One region of the Streptomyces sp. NBC_00667 genome, then DNA from elsewhere that is predicted to be linked to it. Evidence: predicted binding sites of a transcription regulator. Region 1 holds the regulator's gene; the other holds the start of a gene.
The links. Region 1 encodes HspR, which represses chaperone genes until heat shock. Its sites were predicted from a motif close to TTGAGNNNNNNNNNCTCAA; they were not measured.
Positions count from the first base shown of each region.

Region 1 (7,171 bases):
GCGCGAGGCCGCCGAGAAGGCGAAGATCGAGCTGTCCTCCTCCACGGAGACGACGATCAACCTGCCCTACATCACGGCTTCCGCCGAGGGCCCGCTGCACCTGGACGAGAAGCTCACCCGCGCCCAGTTCCAGCAGCTGACCGCGGACCTGCTCGACCGCTGCAAGACCCCGTTCCACAACGTCATCAAGGACGCCGGCATCCAGCTGTCCGAGATCGACCACGTGGTCCTGGTCGGCGGCTCCACCCGCATGCCGGCCGTCGCCGAGCTCGTCAAGGAGCTCACCGGCGGTCAGGACGCCAACAAGGGCGTCAACCCGGACGAGGTCGTCGCCATCGGCGCGACCCTGCAGGCCGGTGTGCTCAAGGGTGAGGTCAAGGACGTCCTGCTCCTCGACGTGACCCCGCTGTCCCTCGGCATCGAGACCAAGGGCGGCATCATGACCAAGCTCATCGAGCGCAACACGACCATCCCGACCAAGCGCTCCGAGATCTTCACGACGGCCGAGGACAACCAGCCGTCCGTGCAGATCCAGGTCTACCAGGGCGAGCGCGAGATCGCGGCGTACAACAAGAAGCTCGGCATGTTCGAGCTGACCGGTCTGCCGCCGGCCCCGCGTGGCGTCCCGCAGATCGAGGTCTCCTTCGACATCGACGCCAACGGCATCATGCACGTCACGGCCAAGGACCTCGGCACGGGCAAGGAGCAGAAGATGACCGTCACCGGCGGCTCTTCGCTCGGCAAGGACGAGGTCGACCGCATGCGCCAGGAGGCGGAGCAGTACGCGGACGAGGACCTGCGCCGCAAGGAGGCCGCGGAGACGCGCAACCAGGCCGAGCAGCTCGTGTACCAGACGGAGAAGTTCGTCAAGGACAACGAGGACAAGGTCCCGGCCGACGTCAAGAGCGAGGTCGAGGCGGCCGTCGCGGAGCTCAAGGAGAAGCTCAAGGGCGACTCCGCCGAGGGCGACAACACCGCTGAGATCCGTACGGCCACGGAGAAGGTCGCCGCGGTCAGCCAGAAGCTCGGCCAGGCGATCTACGCCGACGCCCAGGCGGCCCAGGCCGCGGGCGGCGCCGGTGACGCCGGCCAGGCCAAGGCCGACGACGACGTGGTCGACGCCGAGATCGTGGACGACGAGAAGCCGAAGGGTGGCGCTGCCTGATGTCGGAGGAGACCAAGGGTTTCGACGAGGAGCCCGAAGTCCCCACCGGTGCCGGCGCGGACGACGCGGCAGCCGAGCCGAAGGCCGCCGACTCCTCCAAGGAGGACGAGGCGGCCCCGGCCGGGGACGCAGCAGCCGAGGCCCTCGGCAAGGAGAGCGCCCTCCTGGCGCAGCTGGACCAGGCCCGCACCGCGCTCGGTGAGCGCACCGCTGACCTCCAGCGGCTCCAGGCGGAGTACCAGAACTACCGCCGGCGGGTGGAGCGGGACCGGATCGCCGTCAAGGAGATCGCGGTCGCGTCCCTCCTGACGGAGCTGCTCCCGACGCTGGACGACATCGGCCGGGCGCGGGAGCACGGCGAGCTGGTCGGCGGCTTCAAGTCGGTGGCCGAATCGCTGGAGACGGCGGCCGCCAAGATGGGGCTGCAGCAGTTCGGCAAGGAGGGCGAGCCCTTCGACCCGACCGTCCACGAGGCCCTGATGCACTCGTACGCGCCGGACGTCACCGAGACGACCTGCGTGGCGATCCTGCAGCCGGGCTACCGGATCGGCGAGCGCACCATCCGTCCCGCCCGGGTCGCGGTGGCCGAGCCCCAGCCGGGCGCGGCTCCCGCCGCGAAGTCCGAGTCCGCGGACGGCGACACGCCGTCTGACAAGGACACGGATGCCCCGGACAAGGGCTGACGTCGAACATGTAGGTGTACGAGAGGAGGGCCACCGGGGATGAGCACGAAGGACTTCGTCGAGAAGGACTACTACAAGGTCCTCGGTGTCCCCAAGGACGCCACCGAGGCCGAGATCAAGAAGGCGTACCGGAAGCTCGCCCGCGAGTTCCACCCGGACGCCAACAAGGGCGACGCCTCGGCCGAGGAGCGCTTCAAGGAGATCTCCGAGGCGAACGACATCCTCGGGGACGCGAAGAAGCGCAAGGAGTACGACGAGGCGCGCGCGCTGTTCGGGAACGGCGGCTTCCGCCCCGGGCCCGGCGGGGCCGGCGGTTCGTTCAACTTCGACCTCGGTGACCTCTTCGGCGGCACGCAGCCGGGCGGCGCGGGCGGCGGCTTCGGCGGCGGCCTCGGTGACGTCTTCGGCGGCCTGTTCAACCGCGGCGGCGCGGGCCCCGGTGCGGGAACCCGCACCCAGCCCCGCCGCGGCCAGGACATCGAGTCGGAGGTCACCCTCTCCTTCACGGAGGCGGTGGACGGGGCCACGGTCCCGCTGCGGATGTCCTCGCAGGCGCCCTGCAAGGCCTGTTCGGGCACCGGCGACAAGAACGGCACCCCCCGGGTGTGCCCGACCTGCGTCGGTACGGGCCAGGTCTCGCGGGGCAGCGGCGGCGGCTTCTCGCTGACCGACCCCTGCGCGGACTGCAAGGGCCGCGGCCTGATCGCCGAGACCCCCTGTGACGTCTGCAAGGGCAGCGGCCGGGCCCGCAGCTCCCGCACCATGCAGGTCCGGATCCCGGCGGGCGTCTTCGACGGCCAGCGGATCCGGCTGCGCGGCAAGGGCGCCCCGGGTGAGCGCGGTGGTCCCGCCGGCGACCTGTACGTGGTCGTCCACGTCGGCAGCCACCCCGTGTTCGGCCGCAAGGACGACAACCTGACGGTGACCGTCCCGGTGACGATCGCGGAGGCGGCACTCGGCGCCGAGATCAAGGTGCCGACGCTGAACGGTCCCCCGGTCACGCTGAAGCTGCCGCCGGGCACGCCCGGCGGCCGTACGATGCGCGCCCGGGGCAAGGGTGCGGTCCGCAAGGACGGCACCCGCGGAGACCTGCTGGTGACGGTCGAGGTGGCCGTCCCGGCGGAACTGTCGGACAAGGCCCGCGAGGCGCTGGAGATGTACCGCGACGCGACCGGGTCCGAGGACCCGCGTGCCGCGCTGTTCGAGTCCGCGAAGGGAGCATGAGATGGACGGCCGCCGCAGGAACCCGTACCAACTGACCGATGAGACACCGGTCTACGTGATCTCGGTGGCCGCCCAGCTCTCGGGTCTGCATCCGCAGACCCTGCGCCAGTACGACCGCCTCGGGCTGGTCTCACCGGACCGGACGGCGGGCCGCGGACGTCGGTATTCGGCCAGGGACATCGAGCTGCTCCGCACCGTGCAGGCGCTGTCCCAGGACGAGGGCATCAACCTGGCGGGGATCAAGCGGATCATCGAGCTCGAGAACCAGGTCGCGGCGCTCCAGCAGCGCGTGGCCGAGCTGTCCACCGCTGTGGACGGCGCGGCCGCCGCCCTGCGGGCAAGGGAAGCGCAGGTCCACGCCTCGTACCGGCGTGACCTGGTGCCGTACCAGCCGCCGCAGCCCGGCAGCGCCCTGGTCGTCTGGCGCCCCAAGCGCCCGAAGGACTGAGGGCGCAGCCGGCGCACAGCACGGGGAAGGCCCCGCCCGGATGGTTCCGGGCGGGGCCTTCCCGCTTCTTCGCGGCGTCAGACGTGGCCCGGGGGCAGTGGTGGGGCCGCGCTGTGCAGGATGCCCGACTGGGCGATGAGGAAGCCGAGTTGGGCGCGGCTGCCGCTGCCCAGGGCGGTCGCCAGCTTCGCGATGTGCGCGCGGCAGGTGCGGACGTTCATTCCCAGCCGGCGTGCGATCGCCTCGTCCACGTGCCCTTCTATGAGCAGCTGGGCTATGGAGCGCTGCACGCCGGAGATACCATCCGGCGTGTGCGTGTACGTCACCTCGTCGCCCAACGGCACGGCTCTGCGCCAGAGTTGCTCGAAGACCTTGATGAGGTAGTCGACCAGCCCCGGGTGCCGCAGCTCCAGGGCCACCCGGCGGTCGTCGCTCGCGGGGATGAACGCCACCGTGCGGTCGAAGATCATGAGGCGCTCTATCAGCTCTTCGAGCGTGCGGATCTCCACCTTCCCCGTGGAGATGCGGTCCACGTAGGCGAGCGTGCCCTGGCTGTGCCGCACCGTGTGCTGGTAGAGCGTCCTGATGCTCACCCCGCGGTCTATCAGCGGCGCGGCGCGCTCCAGGGCCTCGCTGAGGATGAACGTGGGCCTGGCGCCGCCCGGCTGGACCGTCAGGGCCTCGGTGTGGCACTCGGCGGTGGCGAGGTCCAGGGCGGCGTTGATCTGGTCGATGCCCTCGAGCACGGTGATGGCATGGGTGTTGGCGGGACTCTGGGCGCTGATGGCCAGGAACGGCTCGAATGCATCGGTGAGATCTACAGCGGTGCGTCTGCGGTCCTGGATCTCGCGTTCGATGGGGTGGAGCCGTTGGGCGAGTGCGACGGACGGGGGAACCGCGCGGAGCTGGTTCGCGTCATCGGGGTCGGGTCTCAGTAGAGCGAATTCGAGCAGGCAGGGGGCGTTCCTGACCTCACCGCGGGCGACGCGGCCGCTGCTGAGCGCGGCCGCGTAGAGGCGTGCTCCCTCGGCGCACATCGCCGTGACGGGGTGGGGATGTGTCGGGTTTGTCTCGCTTCTTGTCAAATCTCCACCCCCCAGGGTCCTGAACATGTAAGAACATGATGCATCGTCCCTGTGGCACTGACGTGCCTGAATGAGCCATCGTCTGTCACTGCGGGGGAGAGGATTCCATCAAGTGAGGACGAAGCCGACCATGTATAAGAGAATGCTTCGCTCGGCGCTTGCCGTTGTTTTCTCCGCCGTTGCGGTCTTCGGAGCAGTCGTCGCCGTGGGCGGGGACGCGGGAAGCGTTCAGGCCAGTGCCGGTGCGCCCGTCGAGTCGGTAGGCAAGCACGATCTCGGCTGGAACACCGCTCCGCAAGACCTCGGCTGGGACACCGCGCCTGCGCAGGTTTCCCGGTGACCCCCGACGACCGTGACTTCCGTCGCGAGATGGCTTCGGCGTACCGGTCCGGATGGCAGTTCATCGACCTCGCCACGGCGATCCCCCACGCCGGCGACTCGCTGATGGTCACCCTGTTCGGCCAGCCGATCGTCGTAGTACGAGAAGAGGACGAAGACGTCCGGGCCTACCGCTGTCTGCGCCGCCCCCGGGGCGCACCGCAGCCCGTCCGCTGCGAAGTGCGGTACGGAATGGTCTTCGTCAACCTCGACCAGCGTGACCACCAGCTGTTCGAGCCCGATATCACCGCCGCCACCCCCCGAAGTGCCTGAAGCGATTCCCCCTCGTTGCACATCGCTCAGGCGCTACCCCCACACAACGGCGCCATCGTGGACCTGACCACGATGGCGCCGTTGTGATGTCGGCGCCTCAGGCGCGGCCCATCGCCCGGTCCAGGGTGATCTCCAGGACGACCCGGTCCGGATTCGGCGAGGGCATCCGTCCGTACCGCTGCGCGTAGCGCTCCACCGCGTCGGCCACCGACGCCTCGTCCGTAACGACCGTGGCGCGCCCCTCCAGGGTGGCCCAGCGCCGGCCCTCCATCTGGCACACCGCGACCCTCGCGACGCCGTTCGGCGCGGCCAGCACGTTGCGGACCTTCTTGCTGTGCTTGTTGCTGATCACCCGGGCCAGCCCGGCCTCGGGGTCGTACGTGACACCGACCGGCACCACGTGCGGGCTGCCGTCCGGGCGGGGGGTGGTGAGGGTGCACACGTGCCGTTCCCGCCAGAAGGCGAGGTATGCGGGCGTGGGGTGGCGTACGTCGTGGGGCATGTGCCGAGCGTACGTCCGCGGCCGCCCGTGTCTTTGGCCGGTGGCCGTCGAAAAACTGCCTTGAGTGGAATAGACTCAACTTTGTATCCGCTGTATCTATCAGACCAGGGGATCCGGATCAGAACCTGCCAGGGAGAGGAGAGCGGCGGTGGACGCCGAGCTGACGAACAAGAGCCGGGACGCGCTGAACGCGGCCACGAGCAGGGCCGTGAAGGACGGCCACCCGGACCTGACCCCCGCGCACCTGCTGCTGGCCCTCCTCGCCGGCGAGGACAACGAGAACCTCGTCGACCTGCTCGCCGCGACCGAGGCCGACCAGGCCGCCGTGCGCGCCGGCGCCGAGCGGCTGCTGGCGGCCCTGCCCCGCGTCACCGGCTCCACGGTCGCGCCCCCGCAGCCCACGCGCGAGCTGCTCGCCGTCCTCGCCGAGGCCGACGACCGGGCCGGGAAGCTCGGCGACGAGTACCTCTCCACCGAACACCTCCTCATCGCCCTCGCCGCCAAGGGCGGCGCGGCCGGCGAGGTCCTGACCGCCCAGGGAGCGACGGCGCGCAAGCTGCTGGACGCCTTCGAGAACGCACGAGGAGGGCGGCGGGTGACCACTCCCGACCCCGAGGGCCAGTACAAGGCCCTGGAGAAGTTCGGCACCGACTTCACGGCGGCCGCCCGCGAGGGCAAGCTCGACCCGGTCATCGGCCGCGACCACGAGATCCGCCGCGTCGTTCAGGTCCTGTCCCGCCGTACGAAGAACAACCCGGTGCTCATCGGCGAACCCGGCGTCGGCAAGACGGCCGTGGTCGAGGGCCTGGCCCAGCGCATCGTCAAGGGGGACGTCCCCGAGTCGCTCAAGAACAAGCGGCTCGTCGCCCTCGACCTCGGCGCGATGGTCGCCGGCGCGAAGTACCGCGGCGAGTTCGAGGAACGCCTCAAGACCGTCCTCGCCGAGATCAAGTCCAGCGACGGCCAGATCATCACCTTCATCGACGAGCTGCACACGGTCGTCGGCGCCGGCGCCGGCGGGGATTCGGCCATGGACGCGGGCAACATGCTCAAGCCCATGCTCGCCCGCGGCGAGCTGCGCATGGTCGGCGCGACCACGCTCGACGAGTACCGCGAGCGGATCGAGAAGGACCCGGCGCTGGAGCGCCGCTTCCAGCAGGTGCTGGTCGCGGAGCCGACCGTCGAGGACACCATCGCCATCCTGCGCGGCCTCAAGGGCCGCTACGAGGCCCACCACAAGGTCGTCATCAACGACAGCGCCCTCGTCGCCGCGGCCACCCTCTCGGACCGCTACATCACCTCCCGGTTCCTCCCCGACAAGGCCATCGACCTGGTGGACGAGGCCGCGTCGCGGCTGCGCATGGAGATCGACTCCTCCCCGGTGGAGATCGACGAGCTCCAGCGCGCGGTCGA
Region 1 covers NZ_CP109022.1:3,314,408-3,321,578, reverse strand. The annotation lists gene dnaK (molecular chaperone DnaK) at 1-1,165, shown strand, start outside; gene grpE (nucleotide exchange factor GrpE) at 1,165-1,848, shown strand; gene dnaJ (molecular chaperone DnaJ) at 1,888-3,072, shown strand; gene OHA81_RS15405 (heat shock protein transcriptional repressor HspR) at 3,074-3,520, shown strand; gene OHA81_RS15400 (helix-turn-helix transcriptional regulator) at 3,598-4,632, opposite strand; gene OHA81_RS15395 (hypothetical protein) at 4,718-4,945, shown strand; gene OHA81_RS15390 ((2Fe-2S)-binding protein) at 4,975-5,256, shown strand; gene OHA81_RS15385 (pyridoxamine 5'-phosphate oxidase family protein) at 5,354-5,758, opposite strand; gene clpB (ATP-dependent chaperone ClpB) at 5,907-7,171, shown strand, end outside.

Region 2 (7,171 bases), 1.2 Mb from region 1:
CCCGGCGGACTCGCGCAGCCTGTGGGGGACCGAGCTGCCCGCCGGGGAGATCCGGGCCAGGCTGGCCGGGACGCCGAGGGTGGTGGCCCTGCTCGACCCGCAGGGGCAGCCGCTGGACCCGTACCCGGCGGAGGCCGCGAAGCGGGAGGCGCTGGCGGCCGGGTTCCGGCTGTGCTCGCTCGCGCAGGTGCGCGGGGCGCAGGTCGCGGTGTACGGCCGGACGGGAGCCGACTGCCGCTGAAAGGGCCGTCGGGCCACGGTGCTTGGATGGGCGGGTCGATCCCGACGCAGACCCGGCCGGAGGAACCCGAATGAGCGCGCCAGAACCCCCCTTCGGACCCCTGATCGGGGCCGAGCAGCTCGCCGTCCTGCTCCTGGAACCGGACCTGGTGCTGTTCGACGCCTCCGTCGGCGCGCTGCGCGGCGCGGACCGGCGCATCCCGGGGGCCCGCCCCTTCGACCTCGACGGGGCGCTGTCCGACCACGGCTCGTCCCTCCCGCACACCATGCCCGCCGCCGCGCGGTTCGAGGAGGCGGTGCGCGCGCTCGGACTCGGCGACGGCGACACGGTGGTCGTGTACGACGGCGCCGGGATCCACTCCAGCGCCCGGGCCTGGTGGATGCTGCGCGCGATGGGCTTCGACCGGGCCGCCGTCCTGGACGGCGGGCTGCCCGCCTGGCAGGCCGCCGGGCTGCCGCTGGAGGACACCGGCCCGGCGTACGAGGGCCCGCGCGGCTCCTTCACCGCCCGGCCGCGCCCCGGGCTGCTGGTGGACGCCGCCGCCGTGGCCGCGGCCCTGGCGGATCCGGGCGCCGCGGTACTGGACGCCCGCACCCGGGGCCGGTTCGCGGGCACCGCCCCGGAGCCCCGGCCGGGCCTGCGCGGCGGCCACATGCCGGGGGCGGTCAGCCTCCCCTTCACCGAACTCCAGGCCCCCGGCGGCCTGATGAGGCCCGCTGCGCAACTCCGGGAGGCGTTCCGTGCGGCGGCGGGGGACCGGGAGCGCCTCTACCTCAGCTGCGGCTCGGGGGTGACGGCCTGCGTCCTCGCGCTGGGCGCGGAGCTGGCCGGCTACCGGGAGACGGCCGTGTACGACGGCTCCTGGAGCGAATGGGGCCTCCCGGAGCTGCCCGGCGGGCCCCGGGAGCGCCCGGTGGCGACGGGGGGATAACCCCCCGGCCCGTCCGGGTAGCGGCCCCCTCGTGGCGAGGGGGCGGGCCCCGTCAGACTTCCGCTCATGACGTATCGCTCCCGCACCTTCCCCGCCCGGCCCGCCCTCGCGTTACCCGCCCTGGCCGTGTCGGCGGCACTGCTCCTGACCGGCTGTTCCCTCGGCCGTCTCACCGAGGGCGGGCAGAAGACGGCGACCGACGACGCCACCGTGGGCGAGGCCGTCCAGGCCGTCGAGGTGACCGACGGACGGCACGGCTCCGTCGAGGTCGTCCCGGGCAGCGGCACGGGCGTCACCGTCCACCGCACGGTCCATTACCGCGGGGACACCCCGCCCCGGCCGGACCAGCGGGTCACCGCGGGCGTGCTCACCTTCACCGCGGGCTGCTCCGACACCTGCTACGTCGACTACCGGCTGGAGGTGCCCGCCTCGGCGACGGTGAAGCTGCGGACCGACAGCGGCCGCCTCACGGTCACCGGCGTCGCGGCCGCCGAGCTCACCACCTCCTCGGGCACCGTCACAGCCGATCGCGTCGCGGGCCCGCTGACGGTCCGCACCTCCTCCGGCGACGTCGGGGCCGGGCGCGTCGCGGGCCCGCTGAGGATCCGTACCTCCTCGGGCGACATCCGGGCCGCGGAACTGTCCGGCGCGCAGGCCGAGGTCCGCTCCGGTTCGGGCGACGCCCGCCTGGCCTTCACCACGCCCCCGGCCTCGGTCGCCACCGACACCGGCTCGGGCGACCTGACGCTCCGGGTGCCCCGGGGCTCCTACCGGATCGCGGCCACCACCTCCTCCGGCACCCGTGACATCACCCTCCCCGCCGACCCGGCCGCCCCGTCGAGCCTCTCGGTGAAGACCACCTCGGGCGATCTGCACCTGTCGGCAGACTGACCCGGGCGCACGTGTTCGCCCCCGGCGAACTGAGGTTGGGGAACATTGCCGGGCTCCGGGACATTGAGTCGGCATAGCTCAACTTCACTGCCGGAGGGAAGATCATGGCTTCGACGCCCGTAACGCTCACCCTGCCCGTGTTGCCGCTCGATGACGAGGTCGTCCTGCCCGGGATGGTGGTACCGCTGGACCTGTCCGACGCCGAGGTGCGGGGCGCCGTGGAGGCCGCGCAGGCCGCCGCGGGCAGCGGGAAGCCGCGGGTGCTGCTCGTACCGCGCATCGACGGCAAGTACGCCGCGACGGGTGTGCTCGGGACCGTCGAGCAGGTGGGACGGCTCTCCGACGGTGACCCCGGGGCGCTGATCCGCGGCCGCGGCCGCGTCCGCATCGGCGCGGGCACCACCGGCCCGGGGGCCGCGCTGTGGGTGGAGGGGGAGACCGTCGACGAACAGGTGCCCGACCCGCTGCCCGGAGCCGTCGCCGAGCTCGTCAAGGAGTACAAGGCCCTCGCCACCAGCTGGCTCAAGAAGCGCGGCGCCTGGCAGGTCGTGGACCGGGTCCAGCAGATCGAAGGGGTCTCGGCGCTCGCCGACAACTCCGGGTACTCGCCGTTCCTGACGGTGGCCCAGAAGGTCGAGCTGCTGGAGACGGCCGACCCCGTGGCCCGGCTGAGGCTCGCCATCAAGGCGCTCAGCGACCACCTCGCCGAACAGGACGTCGCCGAGTCCATCGCCAAGGACGTCCAGGACGGCGTCGACAAGCAGCAGCGCGAGTTCCTGCTCCGCCGCCAGCTGGAGGCCGTCCGCAAGGAACTGCGCGAACTGGGCGGGGAGAAGGAGGGCGAGGAGTCCGACGACTACCGGGCCCGCGTCGAGGCCGCCGACCTGCCCGAAAAGGTACGGGAGGCCGCGCTCAAGGAGGTCGAGAAGCTGGAGCGGGCCAGCGACCAGTCCCCCGAGGGCTCCTGGATCCGGACGTGGCTGGACACCGTCCTGGAACTGCCCTGGAACGAGCGCACCGAGGACGAGTACGACATCCGCGGCGCCCGCGCGGTGCTCGACGCCGAACACGCCGGGCTCAGCGACGTGAAGGACCGCATCACCGAGTACCTCGCCGTCCGCAAGCGGCGCTCCGAGCGCGGCATGGGCGTCATCGGCGGACGCCGCGGCGGCGCCGTACTGGCCCTGGTGGGGCCGCCCGGCGTGGGAAAGACCTCCCTCGGCGAATCGGTCGCGCACGCCATGGGCCGCAAGTTCGTCCGGGTCGCCCTCGGCGGCGTACGGGACGAGGCCGAGATCCGCGGCCACCGGAGGACGTACGTCGGCGCGCTGCCCGGCCGCATCGTGCGGGCCATCAAGGAGGCCGGGTCGATGAACCCGGTCGTGCTCCTGGACGAGATCGACAAGGTCGGGTCCGACTTCCGGGGGGACCCCGCGGCCGCCCTGCTGGAGGTGCTGGACCCCGCGCAGAACCACACGTTCCGCGACCACTACCTGGAGGTGGAGCTGGACCTGAGCGACGTGGTGTTCCTGGCCACCGCGAACGTGCTCGAATCCATCCCCGAGGCGCTCGCCGACCGCATGGAACTCGTCAGGCTCGACGGCTACACCGAGGACGAGAAGATCGTCATCGCCCGGGACCACCTGCTGCCGCGCCAGCTGGAGCGGGCCGGGCTCGCCGCCGACGAGGTGGTCCTGGAGGAGGACGCGCTGCGCAAGCTGGCCGGGGAGTACACCCGGGAGGCGGGCGTCCGCACGCTGGAGCGGTCGCTGGCACGTCTGCTGCGCAAGGTCGCCTCGCAGCACGAGCTGGGGGAGCGGGACCTGCCGTTCACCATCGGCGCGGACGACCTGCGGGCGCTCATCGGGCGGCCGCACCACGTCCCGGAGTCCGCGCAGGACCCGGCCGAGCGGCGCACCGCCGTACCGGGCGTGGCCACCGGCCTCGCCGTGACGGGAGCGGGCGGCGACGTGCTGTTCGTGGAGGCGTCCCTGGCCGATCCGGAGACCGGGGCGGCCGGGCTGACCCTGACCGGGCAGCTGGGTGACGTGATGAAGGAGTCGGCGCAGATCGCCCTCAGCTTCCTGCGCTCGCACGGCGCCGAGCTGGAGCTTCCGGTGGCCGACCTCAAGGACCGGGGCGTGCACATCCACTTCCCGGCGGGAGCGGTACCGAAGGACGGTCCCAGCGCGGGCATCACGATGACGACCGCGCTGGCGTCGCTGCTGTCGGGGCGGCAGGTGCGGACGGACGTGGCGATGACCGGGGAGGTCTCGCTGACCGGGCGCGTGCTGCCGATCGGCGGGGTCAAGCAGAAGCTGCTGGCCGCGCACCGGGCGGGGCTGACGACGGTGATCATCCCGAAGCGGAACGAAGCGGATCTGGATGACGTGCCGGCGGAGGTTCTGGAGGGGCTGGAGGTGCACCCCGTCACGGACGTGCGGCAGGTCCTGGAGCTGGCGCTGGCCGAGGCGGAGGTGGCGGTGGTCACCGCGGCCTGACCCGGCCCGTCACCCCGGCGGGGACCGGGGTGACGGCCCGGCCGTTGCGGCGGTCGCGCGGGGCGGCCCCGGCTGCGCCGGGTGCTGCGGGGCCCGCCCCGCGCCCCGCTCCTCCCCGCTGCCGGCAGGTGCCCCCACGGGCGGGATCCGCCACCGTCCCGATCGCCGGCGGGGCCCGATCCGCCGGTTGCCGGGGGCGTCGTGCCGTACGGGGGGTGCGCTGCGAAATACTGGGCCGACGCAGCGTGACCACACCATCGACGGGAGCCGGACGTGCACGGGAGAGAAGACCAGGAGTTCCTTGCCCTGGAGCGGGAGCTGTCCGTCTTCCTCCGGCGTGCCCGCGCCTCCTCCGGCGAGATGGCCCGTGCCCTCCACCCCGAGCTGGAGCCGGCCGCGTACGGACTCCTCGTCCGGCTGGAGGCCGCGGGCCGGCAGCGGGCCACCGAGCTCGCCGCCTACTTCGGCGTCGGCAAGGCCACCATGAGCCGCCAGCTGCGCGCCCTGGAGGTACTCGGCCTGGTGGCCCGCGAGCCGGACCCCGCCGACGGCCGGGCCTTCCTCGTCGGGCTCACCGACGAGGGCCGGGCCCGGTTCCTGCGGGTGCGGGGCGCCCGGCGCGAGCAGTACATGCGCAAGCTGGCCGACTGGGACCGCGGCGAGGTCGCCGAGCTGGCCCGGCTGCTCCACCAGCTCAACCAGGGCGCCGAATAGGCCCCGTACGCCGCATGGGCGCACGGGTCACAGCTCCGCGTAGACCGCCGACGCGTCGTCATGGCGCTTGTGGCGGGCCGGCGGGCGGGCCGGGTCGGACTCCGCCGCACGGACCCGGCCGATCAGGCCCTCGGCGCCCTCCTTGCGCAGCACCGCCATGCAGTCGGCCCAGTCGCCCTCCCGGAACGTGTCCGTCCACCGGCTGGCCCCGTCCGTGAGCGCGGCCACAGCCCGCACCTCCCCGCGCGGCGTACGTCCCGTCACCGCCCGGGCGGCCACCGCCGGATCCGCGGCCGCCGTGAAGAAGCCGCCCTCCGCGTTGCGCAGCGCGTCCGCCGTGGCCACCGAGCGCAGCGCGGCACGCGGTATCCGGTCCAGCCGGTCGTCCACCACCGCCGTGACCCCGCCGCCGGGCGCCTGCAACAGCAGTACGGAGTCCGACAGCACCAGATGCTCCACCTGCGTCTCGTCCCAGCGCGCCATCACCACCGTCGCCTGAGGGGTGCGCACGTGAGAAAGGTCACAGCCGCCGCCGTGCGCCGCGCCGGTTTCCCTGATGGCCTCCGCCAGGATCCGGTCCAGCGGCATGTCCCGCCGCGAGCCCGACAGTTCGGCCAGACAGCCGCCGAGCCGGGCCGTGAACCACGGCACCCCGTGCACACAGCCGTCGTCGCCGCGCGGCGGCGTGACTCCGTCGAGGAGCACCACAACTCCGCCGCCCAACGCGGGTATCGCAGCTGAGACCCAGTCCTCGTTGGGGCGTTCCGGGCTGCCGGCCACCGAGGCCAAGTCGATGCGCATACGGACATTCTGCCCCGGCGGCCCGGTAGTGGAAGGGGCCCCCGCCAGGCCAGGTCCGTACCAAATCGGGAGGGGTGGGACGGCCCGGCGCGGAGCCCGCGGGGCAGGAGGGCGGGGCATCTTGCCAAAGCGCGCCTCGTTCTTTCAACCACCCGTCCACGGACGGCACCTGGCACACGCGGCCCGAGTTGGTCGGCCACTCCTCTGTGATGTTCACTCCTTCGAGTGGCGGGGTGGGCGATGTGCGGCTCTGTTCCCATCGCACTGCGAAGGTCTGAGGCGGTACGAGGGGGCAGGGGGCGTTTACTTGTTGACCGGCCGTTACCTCGGCCACACGAGTAGACGAGCACGAGCACACGTACAGGATTGCGAGCACCGGTGCAGAAGAAGCGGTCTCGGAAGAACGGCACCGCCAGCGCAGACGGACCCGCCCCCGCAGGACGTCGCGTCCGCGTGCGCAGCAGGCTGGTGGTCGGCGTGGCCGTCGCGGGCCTCACCGTCCTCGCGGCAGGCGCTCCCGCCGTCGTCTCCGCAACCAGAGAACTGAACGACTCCCAGCGGCTGGTGACCCTCGCCGAGCAGGCGCAGGCGAGCCTCACCCTGGCGCACCTCCTCGGAGACGAGCGCGACGCCGTGGTCGAGTACGCCGCCAAGGGCCGCCCCGCGGGCGCCAAGGCCGCCGTGCAGGAGCGCGTCGCCGGCACCGACCGGCAGCTGTCCGAGGTCCGGCCCGACGCGGACGAGCAACTCGCCGGCGTACTCGGCCGGATCCCCGCCGTGCGCACCGAGGCCGTGGACGGCAAGGGCAGCGCCCTCGCCGCGCACCAGGCCTACAGCGCCGTCATCGCGGATCTCCTCGCACCGGGCGACCGGCTCGCCGAACTGACCCCGCCGCGCGCGGAGGCCGCCCTGGCCACCACCCGCCCGCTCGCCCCCCTCGGCCAGGCCGTCGAACAGGCCTCGGCGACCCGGGGGCTGCTGCTCGCCGCCCTGGCCGTTCCCGCCCCCCGCGGCGACCAGCCCACCGGCACCTTGGCCGCGGACGAACTCACCGCCGCCGCCCAGCGCTCCCGGGTCCGGGAACAGGCCGCA
Region 2 covers NZ_CP109022.1:4,557,136-4,564,306, forward strand. The annotation lists gene OHA81_RS21295 (hypothetical protein) at 1-241, shown strand, start outside; gene OHA81_RS21300 (sulfurtransferase) at 312-1,172, shown strand; gene OHA81_RS21305 (DUF4097 family beta strand repeat-containing protein) at 1,239-2,063, shown strand; gene lon (endopeptidase La) at 2,168-4,564, shown strand; gene OHA81_RS21315 (MarR family winged helix-turn-helix transcriptional regulator) at 4,838-5,278, shown strand; gene OHA81_RS21320 (hypothetical protein) at 5,306-6,079, opposite strand; gene OHA81_RS21325 (sensor histidine kinase) at 6,533-7,171, shown strand, end outside.
Region 2: the regulator HspR is predicted to act here: its motif matches at 2,127-2,145, upstream of lon (endopeptidase La).